2 linked regions of the Luteibacter rhizovicinus DSM 16549 genome follow. The protein of the gene in region 1 interacts with the protein of each later gene in a pairwise test. Links are inferred from orthologs where the notes say so. Each region holds a gene or a part of one and is shown in the gene's direction. Other genes may lie near its edges.

The links.
Region 2: the proteins of ndk (region 1) and BJI69_RS09750 interact in binary tests that used the Escherichia coli proteins (3 or more experiments, as listed by UniProt). The link is inferred for Luteibacter rhizovicinus DSM 16549 from one-to-one orthologs.

The regions. Positions count from the first base shown.
Region 1 is NZ_CP017480.1:4,140,268-4,147,899, reverse strand. What follows is about bases 3,900-6,840. They hold ndk (nucleoside-diphosphate kinase), read left to right. Parts: upstream 3,900-5,127; coding sequence 5,128-5,553; downstream 5,554-6,840. Other genes in these bases: pilW (type IV pilus biogenesis/stability protein PilW), read left to right, coding at 6,697-6,840; rlmN (dual-specificity RNA methyltransferase RlmN), read left to right, coding at 5,562-6,686; BJI69_RS18900 (TetR/AcrR family transcriptional regulator), read right to left, coding at 4,213-4,875; BJI69_RS18905 (3-hydroxyacyl-CoA dehydrogenase/enoyl-CoA hydratase family protein), read right to left, coding at 3,900-4,178. Outside these bases: BJI69_RS18915 (MBL fold metallo-hydrolase), read right to left, coding at 1-494; BJI69_RS18910 (acetyl-CoA C-acyltransferase), read right to left, coding at 549-1,757; more of BJI69_RS18905, read right to left, coding at 1,809-3,899; more of pilW, read left to right, coding at 6,841-7,446; BJI69_RS18880 (helix-turn-helix domain-containing protein), read left to right, coding at 7,536-7,632. UniProt on the Escherichia coli protein: Major role in the synthesis of nucleoside triphosphates other than ATP. The ATP gamma phosphate is transferred to the NDP beta phosphate via a ping-pong mechanism, using a phosphorylated active-site intermediate.
Region 2 is NZ_CP017480.1:2,168,827-2,176,401, reverse strand. Bases 3,014-5,897 are described here. They hold BJI69_RS09750 (5-formyltetrahydrofolate cyclo-ligase), read left to right. Parts: upstream 3,014-4,091; coding sequence 4,092-4,703; downstream 4,704-5,897. Other genes in these bases: BJI69_RS09735 (DNA recombination protein RmuC), read left to right, coding at 5,838-5,897; rpiA (ribose-5-phosphate isomerase RpiA), read left to right, coding at 5,155-5,811; BJI69_RS09745 (EVE domain-containing protein), read left to right, coding at 4,700-5,158; BJI69_RS09760 (cell division protein ZapA), read left to right, coding at 3,483-3,791; BJI69_RS09765 (TIGR02449 family protein), read left to right, coding at 3,250-3,474. Outside these bases: BJI69_RS09780 (acyltransferase family protein), read left to right, coding at 72-1,145; BJI69_RS09775 (aminopeptidase P N-terminal domain-containing protein), read right to left, coding at 1,280-2,530; more of BJI69_RS09770, read right to left, coding at 2,569-3,013; more of BJI69_RS09735, read left to right, coding at 5,898-7,286; GTP cyclohydrolase I FolE, read left to right, coding at 7,495-7,575. UniProt on the Escherichia coli protein: Involved in the removal of 5-formyltetrahydrofolate.

The DNA.
Region 1 (7,632 bases):
TGCGCGCGGTCGTCATGAATGGCGATGTGATGGCGGGCGTGACCCGGTGTATCGAGGCAGAGCAGGGCGCGTCCCGCCAGGTCGACGACGAAGCCGTCACCGGCCTCGACGACACGTTCGGTCGGCACGGCGACGATCTCGCCATAGCTGCGGCGCACTTCCTCTTCGCCGTAGACGCCTGCGGCTCCAGCGATAAGCGCCGAAGGGTCGATCATGTGTCGCGCGCCACGTGGATGCACCGCGAGCTTCGCGTACGGCAGGTGCTTCATCAGCTGCCCCGCACCACCGGCATGGTCGAGGTGTACGTGGGTGAGGATCACCCAGTCGATATCCTTCGGCTCGAGATCGGCGGCTTGGATGGCCTCGAGGAAGCGTGGCAGCGAATGCGTCGTGCCGCTGTCGATGAAGGCGCCGCGACCGTGTTCGACGACGAGGTAAGCGGCGTCGAACGTCGGACGGCCGAAGCCGGTGTCGATGGTGTGGATGCCGTGCATCGCGCAAGCATAAGACAAATGTAGGAGCCGATTCATCGGCTCCTACAGGTTTCGTTACAGCGCTTCGAAGACGCCTGCCGCGCCCATGCCGGTGCCGATGCACATGGTCACCATGCCGTACTTCTGCTTGCGACGGCGCAGGCCGTGGATCAGCGTGGCGGCACGGATGGCACCGGTGGCACCGAGCGGGTGGCCGAGGGCGATGGCGCCGCCGAGCGGGTTCACCTTGGACGGGTCGAGGCCGAGGTCACGGATGACCGCCAGCGCCTGGGCGGCGAAGGCTTCGTTGAGCTCGATCCAGTCCAGCTGGTCCTGGGTGATACCGGTCTGCTTGAGCGCCTTGGGGATCGCTTCCTTCGGGCCGATGCCCATGATCTCCGGTGCCACGCCGGCGACCGAGAAACCGACGAAGCGGGCCAGCGGCGTGAGGCCGTGGTCCTTGATCGCCTTTTCGCTGGCGATCAGCAGGGCGCCGGCGCCGTCGGACATCTGCGAAGAGTTGCCGGCCGTGACCGAACCGCCGAACTGGCCGTTACGGAACACCGGGCGCAGCTTGCTCAGCACCTCGAAGGTGGTGTCCTTGCGCGGACCTTCATCGGTATCGATGATGCGGCGGTCTTCGCGGACGCTGTGATTGAGCAGGTCCGGATAACGGTCGTCGAGCTGGAACGGGGTGATCTCGTCCTTGAATTCGCCCGCGGCGATCGCCGCAAAGGCGCGCTCGTGCGACTGCAGGGCGAAACGGTCCTGATCCTCGCGGCTGATCTTCCAACGCTCGGCGACCTTCTCGGCCGTGATACCCATGCCGAAGGCGATCGCACGGTTCTCGTCGTTTTCGAAGATCGCCGGGTTCATGGCGATCTTGTGGCCCATCATCGGCACCATGCTCATCGACTCGGTACCACCGGCGAGCATGAGGTCGGCCTCGCCCAGGCGGATGCGGTCGGCGGCCATGGCGATGGCCTGCACGCCGGACGAGCAGAAACGGTTGATGGTGACGCCCGGTACCTGCTCCGGCAGGCCGGCCAGCAGCACACCGATGCGTGCGACGTTCATGCCTTGCTCGGCTTCGGGCATGGCGCAGCCGATGACGGCGTCGGCGATCAGGGCCGGATCGATGCCCGGGGCCTGTTCGATCACGGCACGGATGACGTGCGCGAGCATGTCGTCGGGACGGGTGTTGCGGAACACGCCGCGCGGCGCCTTGCCCACCGGGGTGCGGGTGGCGGCGACGATGTAGGCGTCTTGCACTTGCTTGCTCATGGGGTGGTTCCTTTAAGGGGGAAAGTCGATTGCGTCAGAGCGCGTGGCGCGTCAGTTACGCAGTGGCTTTCCCGTCGTCATCGTGTGCGCGATACGGGCCTGGGTCTTTTCGGTCTGCGCCAGTTCGACGAAGTGGCGACGCTCGAGGGCGAGCAGCCAGGTTTCGTCCACCGGCGAGCCGCGTTCGATCCGGCCGCCCGAAAGCGTGTCGGCAATGCGGCTGGCGATATCGATGTCGTGCGGCGAGGCGAAGTAGCCCTCGGCCATGTTGGCCAGCGACGCCTTGAACGTCGCCGTCGAGGTGTCGCCAGCGGCCGTGATCGCGCGCGCCGGCATCGGCGGACGATAACCCGACTCGGCCAGGGCGATCGCCTGGGCCTTGGCGACATGCAGCACTTCATACGTGTTGAAAACGATGACGTCGTCCTTGCGCAGCAGGCCGAGCGACTTGGCCTCGATCGCGCTGGTCGACACCTTCGCCATCGCGACGGTCTCGAAGATTTTCTTGAGGTACTCGAACGGATCTTCCGGGTTCGCCTGCCAGGCGCGCACGGCGAATTCCTTCAGGCCGCCACCGGCGGGCAGCAGGCCGACGCCGGCCTCGACCAGGCCGATGTAGCTCTCCAGCGCCGCGACGGTGCGCGCCGAATGCATCTGGAATTCGCAGCCGCCGCCGAGGGCGAGGCCACGCACCGCGGCCACGACCGGCACCAGCGAGTACTTGATGCGCATGCTGGTGGCCTGGAAGTTCGCCACCATGGCTTCGAACTCGGCCAGCTTGCCGGCCTGAAGAAGACCGAGTGCGCCCTTGAGGTCCGCGCCGGCCGAGAACGGCTCGGACGGCTGCCACAACACGACGCCACGGAACTGCTGCTCGGCCAGGCCGATCGCATGCTGGATCCCGTCGAGCACGTGGTCGTTGACCGTGTGCATCTTGGTCTTGAACGAGATCACGCCGATGTCGTCGCCGCTGGTCCACAGGCGGACGCCGTCGTTTTCCCAGACGGTGGTGCCCTTGTCGAAGGTCTCGCCCAGGATCGGGTCCGGGAAGGCTTGGCGCGCGTAGACCGGATGCGAGGAACGCGGCTTCTCGGCGTTGGCGCTGGCCGAGTACGAGCCGGTCTTGCCGTGCACGCCGCTGCGACCGTCGGTGACCCAGGCGGGCAGGGGGGCGCTGCTCATGGTCTTGCCCGCGGCGATGTCCTCGGCGATGAAGCCGGCGATCTGCTGCCAGCCGGCCGACTGCCAGATCTCGAAGGGACCGAGCTTCCAGCCGTAGCCCCAGCGAATCGCGAAGTCGACGTCACGTGCCGTCTCGGCGACGTCGGCCAGGTGATAGGCGGTGTAATGGAACAGGTCGCGGAACACGGCCCAGAGGAACTGCGCCTGCGGGTCCGAGGAGGCACGCAGCTTGGCGAACTTCTCGGCGGGATCCTTGATGGCGAGGATCGCGGAGACCTCGTCCGATGCCTTCTGCTCGGAGACGCGGTAATCCTGCTTCTGCAGGTCGAGCACCACGATGTCCTTGCCGGCCTTGCGGTAGAAGCCCGCGCCGGTCTTCTGGCCGAGCGCGCCCTTGTCGATCAGGCCCTTGAGCCACACCGGCGGCTGGAAGTACTTGTGCCACGGATCATCAGGCAAGGTGTCGCCCATGGTCTTGACCACGTGCGCGAGCGTGTCCAGGCCGACGACATCCGCCGTGCGGAAGGTGGCGCTCTTCGGACGGCCGATGGCCGGGCCGGTCAGTGCGTCGACGGTGTCGAAACCCAGGCCGAACTGCTCGGTGTGGTGCATCGTCGACAGCATCGAGAACACGCCGATGCGGTTACCGATGAAGTTGGGGGTGTCCTTGGCGTAGACGACGCCCTTGCCCAGGGTGGTGGTCAGGAAGGCCTCGAGGCCTTCCAGCACGCCCTTGTCGGTCAGGCGGGTCGGGATCAGCTCGACCAGGTGCATGTAGCGCGGCGGATTGAAGAAGTGCACGCCGGTGAAGCGATGGCGCATCTCTTCGGGCAGCGCTTCGGCCAGGCCGTTGATCGACAGGCCCGAGGTGTTGCTGGCCAGCACGGCCGTGGCGGACACGTGCGGGGCGATCTTCTGGTAGAGATCGAGTTTCCAGTCCATCCGCTCGGCGATCGCTTCGATCACCAGATCCACATCGGCCAGCAGCGCGAGGTCGTCTTCGTAGTTGGCCGGGATGATCGCCGCGGCCAGGCCCTTCTCGGCCAGCGGTGCGGGGGAGAGCTTGGCCAGGTTGGCGATCGCCTTCAGGGCGATGCCGCTCTTCGGGCCTTCCTTGGACGGAAGGTCGAAAAGCACGGTTTCCACGTTGGCGTTCGTCAGGTGCGCGGCAATCTGCGCGCCCATGACGCCGGCGCCGAGTACCGCGGCCTTGCGAATGCGTAACGGTGTTGCGGTCATGGTGATCTCCATTGGTGCGAAGGATCGTCCGCGGTCAGCGCGTGGCCGGGGAGTTCGAAACGGAAGGGTTGCGCAGGCCAGCGGCTGCGAAGCGGATCAGGTGGTCGGCGGCGGTTTCGCGGTGATCGCGCTCGTCCACGTCGCTCTTGCGCTGGATGACGCCGAAATCGGCCATGGCGTAGGTCAGTGCGCCGGTGACGATGTCCAGGCGCCAGTAGATCTCTTCCTTGGCCAGTCCCGGCAGCAGGCGGCCGAATTCGCCGGCGAACTGGCGCAGGACGTGGCCGTAGTTCTCGGACAGGAACTTGCGCAGGGTCTCGTTGTGCTCGGCGTAGGCCCGGGCCAGGACGCGGACGAAGGCGGCGCCACCGCCGTCGTTGCGGGAAAGGTCGAGCGCCGGACGGATATACGCGTCCAGCACATCCTCCAGGGAGGTGGCCTCCTGGCCGGCGACCTTGGCCAGGGCGGCAAGGCGCCGGGTGTTCAGCTCGTCCAGGCGGCGCCGGAACACCTCCTCGATCAGCTTGTCCTTGGAGCCGAAGTGGTAGTTCACCGCCGCCAGGTTGACCCGGGCGGCCGCCGTGACCTGGCGGAGCGACGCCCCGGCGAAGCCGTGGGTGGCAAAAAGGGCCTCGGCGGCGCCCAGGATCCGCTCCTTGGTGCTGCGTTCGCGGGACGCATAGGGTGCGCTCGTCATATCGGCGGACTCCGGAGGCGGGTGGTTTGAATCAAACGATCGTTTGAGAATACGCCCGGGCCCTTCCACTGGTCAATCTGCGACCGCACATCCCTGCAAACGGCTTGCGATTGAGCTAGAATCTGTCAAGATTTCGTGAGCTAAGTCCGTCATTCGTGACGGCTTTGGCCCAAACTTTCACCAGGCGTCCCCAGAGGCGCTGGCAGCGTCATTCATCTTTTTCCACTTTCTTCCATTTCCCGGAGCATCCGTATGGCGCTGGAGCGCACCCTTTCGATCATCAAGCCCGACGCCGTCAAGAAGAACGTCATCGGTGAAATCCTCTCCCGCTTCGAGAAGGCCGGCCTCAAGATCGTCGCCGCCAAGATGAAGCAGCTGACCAAGGAAGAGGCCGAGGGCTTCTATGCCGTTCATAAGGAACGCGGTTTCTTCAACGACCTCGTCGCCTTCATGATCTCCGGTCCGGTGATGATCCAGGCCCTCGAAGGCGAAGGTGCCGTTCTCAAGAACCGCGACCTGATGGGTGCCACCAATCCGAAGGAAGCCGCGCCGGGCACGATCCGCGCCGACTTCGCCGACTCGATCGATGCCAATGCCGTGCATGGCTCGGACTCGCTCGAGAACGCCGCCAACGAGATCAAGTACTTCTTCAACGACTCGGACGTCGTTTCGCACTGAGACATGCCGTGAACACGCCTGCTGACAAGGTCAACCTGCTCGATTTCGATCGCAAGGGGCTTCGCGATTTCTTCGCGGAGCTCGGCGAGAAGCCGTATCGTGCCGAGCAGGTCATGAAGTGGATCTACCACCGTCTCGAAAGCGATTTCGAGAACATGACCGATGTCGGCAAGGCGTTGCGCGAAAAGCTCAGTGCCAGCTGCTACGTCGGCCCGCCGAAGACCGCGTTCGAAAAGACCGCGATCGACGGCACGCAGAAGTGGCTGCTCGGCATGGATGGCGGCAACGCCATCGAAACCGTCTATATCCCGGAGCCGACTCGCGGCACGCTGTGCGTGTCGTCCCAGGTCGGCTGCGCCCTGAACTGCCAGTTCTGCTCCACGGCGACCCAGGGTTTTTCCCGCAACCTGTCCACGGCCGAGATCATCGGTCAGGTATGGGTCGCGGCCAAACATCTCGGCAATGTGCCGCACCAGCAGCGCCGTATCACCAACGTGGTGATGATGGGCATGGGCGAGCCGCTGCTGAACTTCGACAACGTGGTCAAGGCGATGAGCCTGATGCGCGACGACCTCGGCTTCGGCCTGGCCGGCAAGCGCGTCACGCTGTCCACCGCCGGCCTCGTGCCGATGATCGACAAGCTGTCGGTCGAAAGCGACGTATCCCTCGCCGTGTCGCTGCATGCGGCCAACGACGAGCTGCGTACCGAGCTGGTGCCGCTGAACAAGCGCTACCCGTTGGCCGAACTCGCGGCGGCCTGCGAGCGCTATATCAACCGTGCGCCGCGCACGTCGATCACCTTCGAGTACACGCTCATGAAGGGGATCAACGACAAGCCCGAGCACGCGCGCCAGCTGATCAAGTTCATGCGCCGGCTGCCGGGCGTGAACAAGGTCAACCTGATTCCGTTCAACCCGTTCCCGGGGACGCGATTCGAGCGCTCGGGTCCGGACGAGATCCGAAGCTTCCAGACCCAGTTGCTCAATGCCGGCGTTCTCACCATGCTGCGCCGCACGCGCGGTGACGACATCGATGCCGCGTGTGGCCAGCTGAAGGGACAGGTGGTCGATCGCACCCGCCGACAGGCGGAATTCCGCAAGAAACTCGAAGAGGGAGTGGTGAATGCGGCTTGAGCGGTGGGGGATGGTGGCTGCGCTCGCGTTTGCGTGCGCAGGCTGTGTGGGTGGTGAGTCGGGGCTGAAGCCAACGACCGCCGCCGACGAGAAGGCCAAGGGGGCCGAGGTTCACACCGAACTCGGGCAGCGTTACATGCAGCAGGGCGACCTCAAGGGCGCCATGGAGAAACTGCAGCAGGCCATCCAGTTCGATCCCAACTACGCGCCGGCCCGCACGGTGCTCGGCGTGCTCTACGAAAAGATCAACGATCCGGCCAATGCCGAGCTGAACTACCGCAGGGCGGTTGACCTGGACCCGAAGAAGGGCTCGGTCAACAACAATCTGGCGGTTTTCCTCTGCAAGCAGGGGCGGGCCGGTGAATCCAAGGTCTACTTCGACCGGGCGCTGGCCGACCCGTTCTACGAGACCCCGGACCTGGCCATGACCAACGCGGGCACCTGCCTGCTGGGGTCGAAGGACTACGAGGGCGCCGAGGTGTATTTCCGGAAGGCGCTCGACCGTAATCCCAATAATGCCGATGCGCTGTATCAGATGGCGAACGTGTTGTACCTTAAGAACGATGCTTTCAGGGCCCGTGCTTTCCTGCAGCGCTTAGAGGCGCAGGGTCAGCCGAGTCCTACTGCTTTGAAGCTCGGTCACGATATCGAGCTCCGTCTGGGCGACGGGGAGGCCGCCCGGGATTACGCCAAACGCTTGCGCGAAAAGTTCCCGGATTCGGAACCCGCGCGTGCACTCGAAGCCGCCGCACGTCAATGACTCCTGTATCTTCGAATTCATCCGGTCGGGACGGTCGCGAGCAGGACTTGTTCGCAGGCATCGAGCCACATGCACCCAGGGAGGAAGCCATGGACCCGCAGACCGAGGCAAGCACCGACGAAGCCGGTCGCGTGCTCATCAATCATGTGTCGGCGGACCCGGGTTTCGGGGCGCGCCTCCGTGCGG
Region 2 (7,575 bases), 2.0 Mb from region 1 along the record:
ATGGCCGATTGTCGCAACCGGCTGACCGCGTATGCTTCGGTTTCCCTCGTTGGCTGAAGCGTATCCCCGGGATGGTTCCGAATAAAGTGCGCTATGCCTCAGTCGACATCCTGCGCGGAATGACGGTGGCCGCCATGCTCCTGGTCAACGATCCCGGGGACTGGGGCCATGTCTGGTGGCCCCTGGAGCACGCCGAGTGGAACGGCTGCACGCCGACCGACTTCGTTTTCCCCCTCTTTCTTTTCATCGTCGGGGTGTCGGTGTCGCTGGCCATCGTGCCGCGCATCGAGGCTGGCGCCGAGCATGCACCGATTCGGCATGCGGCGTTGCGCCGCGCCGCCCGCATCGTCGGATTGGGACTGCTGCTGAATCTCGTCGCGTGGCTGACCATCCCCGAGGCCCACCTGCGCCTTCCCGGCGTGCTGCAGCGGATCGGTCTCTGCTTCGCCGCGGCGGCGCTTCTCGCCGTGGAGGCGCGACCGCGTACGCGTGACTTTGTCGGCGTGGTGTTGCTGGTTGGCTACGGCGTCCTGCTGCTGGCCGGCGGCTCGCTCGACCCCTGGATCAATATCGTCAGCCGGGTGGATACCGCCGTCTTCGGCTCCTTCGTGTACGTGACCGACGCCCCCAGCGGTCGTGGCCACGATCCCGAAGGGCTGTTGGCCACCTTGCCGGCGCTGGCCACCACCCTGCTCGGCATGCGTGCAGGGGCATGGCTTCGCGCAGGCGATACACGCCGCCTGCTCATCGCGGCCGTCGCCTGCGCCGTGGCCGGCTGGCTGCTGCAACCGCTCTGGCCGTTCAACAAGAACCTGTGGACGCCGAGTTACGTGTTGTGGACCGGCGGCTGGTCGTTCGCCGTGCTGGCACTCTTCCACGTCCTGATCGACCAACGCGGCTGGCGACTGCCCGGACGCGCCTTCGGCGTCAACGCCATTGCGGCCTACGCGGGCTCGGGACTGATGGTCTACCTGCTCATCGGCCTCGGCATCGCCGCACCGCTCTACCGCGTGGCTTTCGCGTCATGGATGACGCCGTTGTTCGGACCGTATGTGCCTTCGGCCGCCTGGGGTGTCGTCTTCGTCACCGTCTGGTGGCTGGTGGTCCGCTGGATGGACAAGCGTGGCATCTACCTCAAGGTTTGAGGCACGGCTCGTTCGGGGGGGGGCGGCCCTTGTGGGAGCCGATTCATCGGCGACAGGCGTTACGGCGTCACCGCTCCGTTGGCTTTTCGCCGATGAATCGGCTCCCACAGAATCGGTTCCTACAGAGAAAGCGGTTATCGCTCCAGGGCCTCGGGTGATTTGGGCACCATCGCCGTCAGCACATCCGGCGCGCCCTTGGTCACGGCGACATCGTCCTCGATGCGGATGCCGATGCCGCGCCAGCGTTCGTCGACCGTCTTGTCGTTCGGCGGAACGTAAATGCCAGGCTCGACGGTGACGACCATGCCTTCCTCGAGCACGCGCGGCTCGCCGTCGATGCGGTAGTCGCCGACATCGTGCACATCCAGGCCGAGCCAGTGGCCGGTCTTGCTGGGGAAGTAGGCCTTGTAGCTGCCATCGGCGATAGCGCGATCGGCACCGCCCTTGAGGATGCCGACGGCACAGAGGCCCTCGGCGATCACCCGCACGGCGGCATCGTGCGCCGCGCCGAACGACCGACCGGGTCGCACGGCATCGATGGCGGCGAGCTGGGCCTCGTGGACGATCTCGTAAAGCGCACGCTGGGCCGCCGTAAAGCGACCACCCACCGGGAAGGTCCGCGTGATGTCCGAGGCATAGCACTCCACTTCGGCACCGGCGTCGATCAGGAGCAGGTCGCCATCCTTCAGGGTGGCCCGGTTGGCCTGGTAATGCATGATGCAGGCGTTGGCGCCACCGGCAACCGTCGGCGGAAAGGCCGGCACGGCGCCCTGGCTGCGGATGCTGCGCAGGATCTCGCCTTCGATCTCGTATTCCGCCACGCCGGGACGCGCCAGCGCCATCGCGGCGATATGGGCCGCGCCGGCCACTTCGCCCGCACGTCGCATCAGGGCGAGCTCGTCGCGCGACTTGAACAGGCGCAGGTCGTGGAGCAGGTGGCCCAGCGCGACCAGATCCTTGGGCACCACGCCACCACCGCGTGCCGTGCGCAGGCGACGTATCCAGCCCAGCAACCGTGCGTCGAAGTCCGGCTCCTGCCCGAAATGGCAGTAGACGCGCGCCCTGCCCTCGATCATCCCGGGCAGGATGTCGTCGATATCGTCAATCGGAAAAGCGTCGTCGAGGCGCAGCTCACGCGCGGCGCGATCGGTACCCATCCGCTCACCATCCCAGCGCTCGCGCTCGGCATCGCGTTCCCGGCAGAAAAGCACGGTTTCGCCATGGGCGCGACCCGGCAACAGGGCGAGCACGGCCTCGGGTTCGCCGAAGCCGGTGAGATAGTGGAAGTCGGAGTCCTGCCGGTACGGCCACGGGGCGTCCGCATTACGCATGCGCTCGGGGGCGGCGGCGAGGATCAGGACGGCATCCTCGCCCGCCATGCGCATCAGCTCCCGGCGCCGCCGGGCGTACTCGGCAGCGGAGATCAATGCAGGGTGTCGTTGGCCGACCGCGCTCCGTTGCTCAGTTCGGCGTGGAGCAGCATGGCGCCGGCACGGACGAATTCCTCCAGCTCGGTCAGGTTTTCGTCGTTGATGTCGTCGTCGGTGTCGAATTCGAACTCGGTCGAGGCGATGTTGGCCATGTCTCTGAGGACTTCCTGCGAATCCTCGCTCATGCCCCGGTTGCGCTCGACCGATCCGCCCAGACCGAATCCACCGAGGAACCCATGGATCCAGTCGATCAGGCCGTCGGCGCGTTCGGGGATGGGAGCATCGTCGTCGGGCAGCCAAGGCGAGAAGGTCAGCTCCGGGTCGGCGAGCCACTCCTCGGTCTGGTGACGCAACCGGTTGAGCATGTCCAGTTCATCGGCGGTCGGAGCCGGATCCGGCTCCAGGCTGAGTGCCTCCAGGATGGCGCCATGAGGAAACCGGCCGCCGGCACTGATGAACCCCACGAGCGAGCCGTGGAACTCACTCACCGATGTTACCAGCTTGCAGCGCCCGATGAGCTCGGCGATGTCTTCGGGATCGACGGTCTGGTTGGCCGACATGGGGGTACTCCTCGATAACTTTGCTGCACAGTCTAATGCAGCCACCTTCACGCCGTTCGTTTCACCCCTGCCACCCCCTGCCGACAAGCGCGAACCTCCTGTTATAGTCCGCGCATGACGAATCCGGACGCCTTCAAGACCGAAGTGGAAGCCCTGAGCGCAACGCTCGACCGGCTCGTCGATACCGTTCGCCGCCTGCACGAGGAAAACCGCAGCCTGCGGCACAGCCAGGAACAGTTGGCTAACGAACGTGCGGGGCTCATGGCGCGCAACGAACAGGCGCGCGGTCGCGTCGAAGCGATGATCCAGCGCCTCAAGGCGCTCGAGAACACAGGCTGATCCGTCACATGAATGCCACCGCCAGCGAACCGGTATCCCTCCGCCTCCTCGATCGCGAGTTCCATATCGCGTGCGCGCCGGAGGAGCGGGCCGGCCTGATCGCCGCCGCCCAGTTTCTCGACGGCAAGATGCGCGAGCTCAAGGCCAACGCCAAGGCGCCCGGCTTCGACCGGATCGCCGTCCTGACCGCCGTCAGCATCGCCCACGAGCTGCTTTCGCTCAGAAAGGAGCACGAGTCGCAGGAACAGGTGCTGACCGACGGATTGGCCTCTCTTCGCAAGAAGCTTGATGGTCTGCTCGACGCACCGGTAAAATAGCCGAAGGCGTTCCCTGCGGTGTTCGCCAGCGCACTTTACATTTGCCTTGTTCCTACATACGACCCCGGGTCGGCTTTTCGTGGCTGTTGTGCATGTCCGCCTTTGTGCGGAAAGCCTGGATGCTGCGTAGCTCTCCCACCTGATCCTTTGGATCAAGGTCGTTTGGTGCGCAGCGGCATCGCGGAGAACGCCTCTCCTTAATCAGCCGATCGGCCACCAGGCCGGTCAGCGCCCCTGTCGCGGCACCGGCTGGGGCGGCTCGACGGCAACCTTCGACCGTGCCGTTCAGCTGAGCGCCCCATGTCAAAGCTTCCCGAGAGACGCGAACTTCGAGCCGACCTCGTCCAGCGCCGACGCCAGCTGACGCCGGCCGAGCGCGTCGCCGCGGCCCGTGGCCTGCGCGATTCGCTCGAGCAGTTGCCCGAATTCCTGACCGACAAGCACGTCGCGGGCTATTGGGCGACCGGCGGCGAGCTGCCGCTCAACCTGGCCATCGCGCCACTGGCTGACCGCGGCCAGACCTTTTACCTGCCGATCGTGACCAAATCGGGCGGCAAGCGCCGCCTGACTTTCGCCCCGTGGGCCACCGGTGAGGACGTCGAATCCAACGACATGGGCATTCCGGAGCCCAAGGCCTCCGAGCACATCGTCGAGGCGAACAAGCTGGACCTCGTGCTGGTGCCCCTGCTGGGTTTCGACCGCAAGGGCAACCGCCTCGGTTTTGGCGGCGGCTACTACGACCGCAGCTTCGAGTTCCTGCATGGCCAGCAGCGCCCTGCCCAGCCCCTGCTGGTCGGCGTGGGTTACCACTTCCAGGAACTGGACGCGATCACGACGGCCGAGTGGGACATCTCGCTCGACTACATCGCGACCGACAAGGAACTGATCGACTGCACGGGTGGCGCCGTATGAACTACTGGCTCATGAAGTCCGAGCCGGATGCTTTTTCGATCGACGACCTCAAGCGCAAAGGCAGCGAACCCTGGGACGGTGTGCGCAACTACCAGGCGCGCAACTTCATGCGCGACGGCATGAAGGTCGGCGACAAGATTTTCTTTTACCACTCGAACACGGATATCCCGGGCATCGTCGGCATTGCCACGGTCGCCTCGCCGGCTTACCCGGACGAGAGCCAGTTCAACAAGAAATCCAAGTACTACGACGAGAAAGCCACCCGCGAGGAACCGCGCTGGGTGCTGATCGACGTGAAGTTCGAACGCAAGCTCGCGCGGACCATTTCGCTCGAAGAACTGAAGAACCGCGACGAACTCGCCGACATGCCGCTGGTGCGCAAGGGCAATCGCCTGTCGGTCATGCCGGTCGCCAAGGGCGACTGGGATTTCATTCTCACGCTGGAAAAGCCATGAGCCAGGATAACGAGAAGCGCCTTGCCGCCGAGACCGCCGTGCATCGTTACGTCGAGAACGGCACGTTCAAGGGCGGCATCATCGGCGTGGGCACCGGCTCCACCGTGAACTTCTTCATCGATGCGCTTGCGCCCTTCCGCGACAAGATCAAGGCCGCGGTGTCCAGCTCGGAAGCCTCCAGCGATCGCCTGCGCAAGCTGGGCATCGACGTGCTCGACCTCAATGCCGCCGGCCGCCTCGACCTCTATGTCGACGGCGCCGACGAGTGCGATGCGCAGAAACGCCTGATCAAGGGCGGTGGCGCGGCACTCACGCGCGAGAAGATCGTCGCCGCGGCATCCGACAAGTTCGTCTGCATCATCGATGCCAGCAAGCAGGTGGACGTGCTCGGCACGTTCCCCCTGCCGATCGAAGTGATCCCGATGGCACGCAGCCTGGTCGCCCGCGAGATCGTCGCCCTCGGTGGCCAGCCGGTATGGCGCGACGGCGTGGTCACCGACAACGGCAACTGGATCCTCGATGTGCACAACTGGCGCATCACCCAGCCGGTGGAGCTCGAAGCCACGCTCAACCAGATCGTCGGCATCGTGACCGTCGGCCTCTTCGCCAAGCGCCCGGCCGACGTCGTCATCGTGGGCAATCGCGAGATCTGATCGGGGCCGGTGTACCCTCTCGCCCCATGACGCTTGAATCCATCCTCCTAATTGTCCTGCTGGTGCTCGCACTGGCTTGCCTCGGCCTGCTCGCCGTCCTGCTTTCTCGCGGAAAACAGGACGACGGTAACGCCGGTCGCCTCGATGCCCTGCGTGAAGACAGCCGTCGCCTCGAGGGCGTGCTGCGCGATGAACAACGCGCCGGCCGTGGCGAGCTCGGTGAGAGCTTCAGCCAGTTCCGCGGCCACGTGCAGGAGCAGATGCAGCAGGCCGCCGAACGGCAGCACGAGCGCATCGAAGGCTTCGGGCGCCGCCTCGACCAGCTGACCGAACGCACGGATACCGGCCTGCAATCGCTGCGCCAGGGCCTGGCCGACGACTCGCGCAAGACCCGCGAAGAATCCGCGCTCACCCTCAAGCACTTCGGTGAGCTGCTCGACCAGCGTTTCACGGCCCTGACCGGCGATAACGAGAAGCGCCTCGGCGACATTCGCACCACGCTGGAAACCCGCCTGGCGGCGATCCAGCAGGACAACGCGGCCAAGCTCGAGCAAATGCGCGCCACCGTGGACGAAAAGCTCCAGTCCACCCTGGAAACCCGCCTGGGCCAGTCGTTCCAGCTCGTTTCCGAGCGCCTCGAAGCCGTCCAGCGCGGCCTCGGCGAGATGCAGGCCCTGGCCGCCGGCGTCGGTGATCTCAAGCGCGTCCTGACCAATGTGAAGACCCGCGGCACCTTTGGCGAAGTCCAGCTCGGCGCCCTGCTCGAACAGATCCTCGTCGCCGAGCAGTACGCGGCCAACGTGGCGACCGTGCCCGGCTCGGCCGAACGCGTGGAGTATGCGATCCGCCTGCCCGGTACCGAAGACGGCACCCCGGTCTGGCTGCCGATCGACGCCAAGTACCCGATCGAGGATTACCAGCGCCTGCTCGATTTCCAGGACGCCGCGGACGCCGACGGCGTGCTCGTCGCCGGCAAGGCGCTCGAGCTGCGCGTGCGTGAGGAAGCCAAGCGGATCCACAGCAAATACGTGGCCCCGCCGCACACGACCGATTTCGCCATTCTTTTCCTGCCGACCGAAGGCCTCTACGCCGAGGTCATCCGCCGGCCCGGCCTGTCCGACCAGCTGCAGCGCGAGTATCGGGTGACGATTGCCGGCCCGACCACGCTCACCGCCCTGCTCAACAGCCTGCAGATGGGTTTTCGCACCCTGGCCATCGAGAAGCGTTCGTCCGAGGTCTGGCAGGTGCTGGGCGCGGTCAAGAACGAGTTCAGCAAGTTCGGCACGGTGCTGGAAAAAACCCGCAAGCAGCTGGATACGGTGCGCAACAGCATCGACAGCGCCGGCACGCGTACCCGCGCCATCGAGCGCAAGCTGCGTGGTGTCGAATCGCTCACGGGAGACCAGTCGCAGGCCCTGCTGGAGCTTCCGGCGGATCTGGACGAGCCCGAGACGCCCGATCCGTCCGAGGACTGAAGCCTCTGTGGGCGGCTCCTGTGGGAGCCGATTCATCGGCGATGCTCTTCGGTGGGGACTGGGGCTAGCAACCTGGGAGGAGCGCTGCTGCGCAGCGGGTTTATTGGCCATTCGCCGATGAATCGGCTCCTACATGTATCTATTGCCGATGAATCGGCTCCTACATTTCCTAATACAATGGGTGTTTGAACCTTCGAAGGAATCCCCGATGAGCGACGACGCCACGTCCCGCCCGGTCACCCGCGAACAGGCCGAAGAGGCGGTGCGCACGCTGCTGCTATGGTCGGGT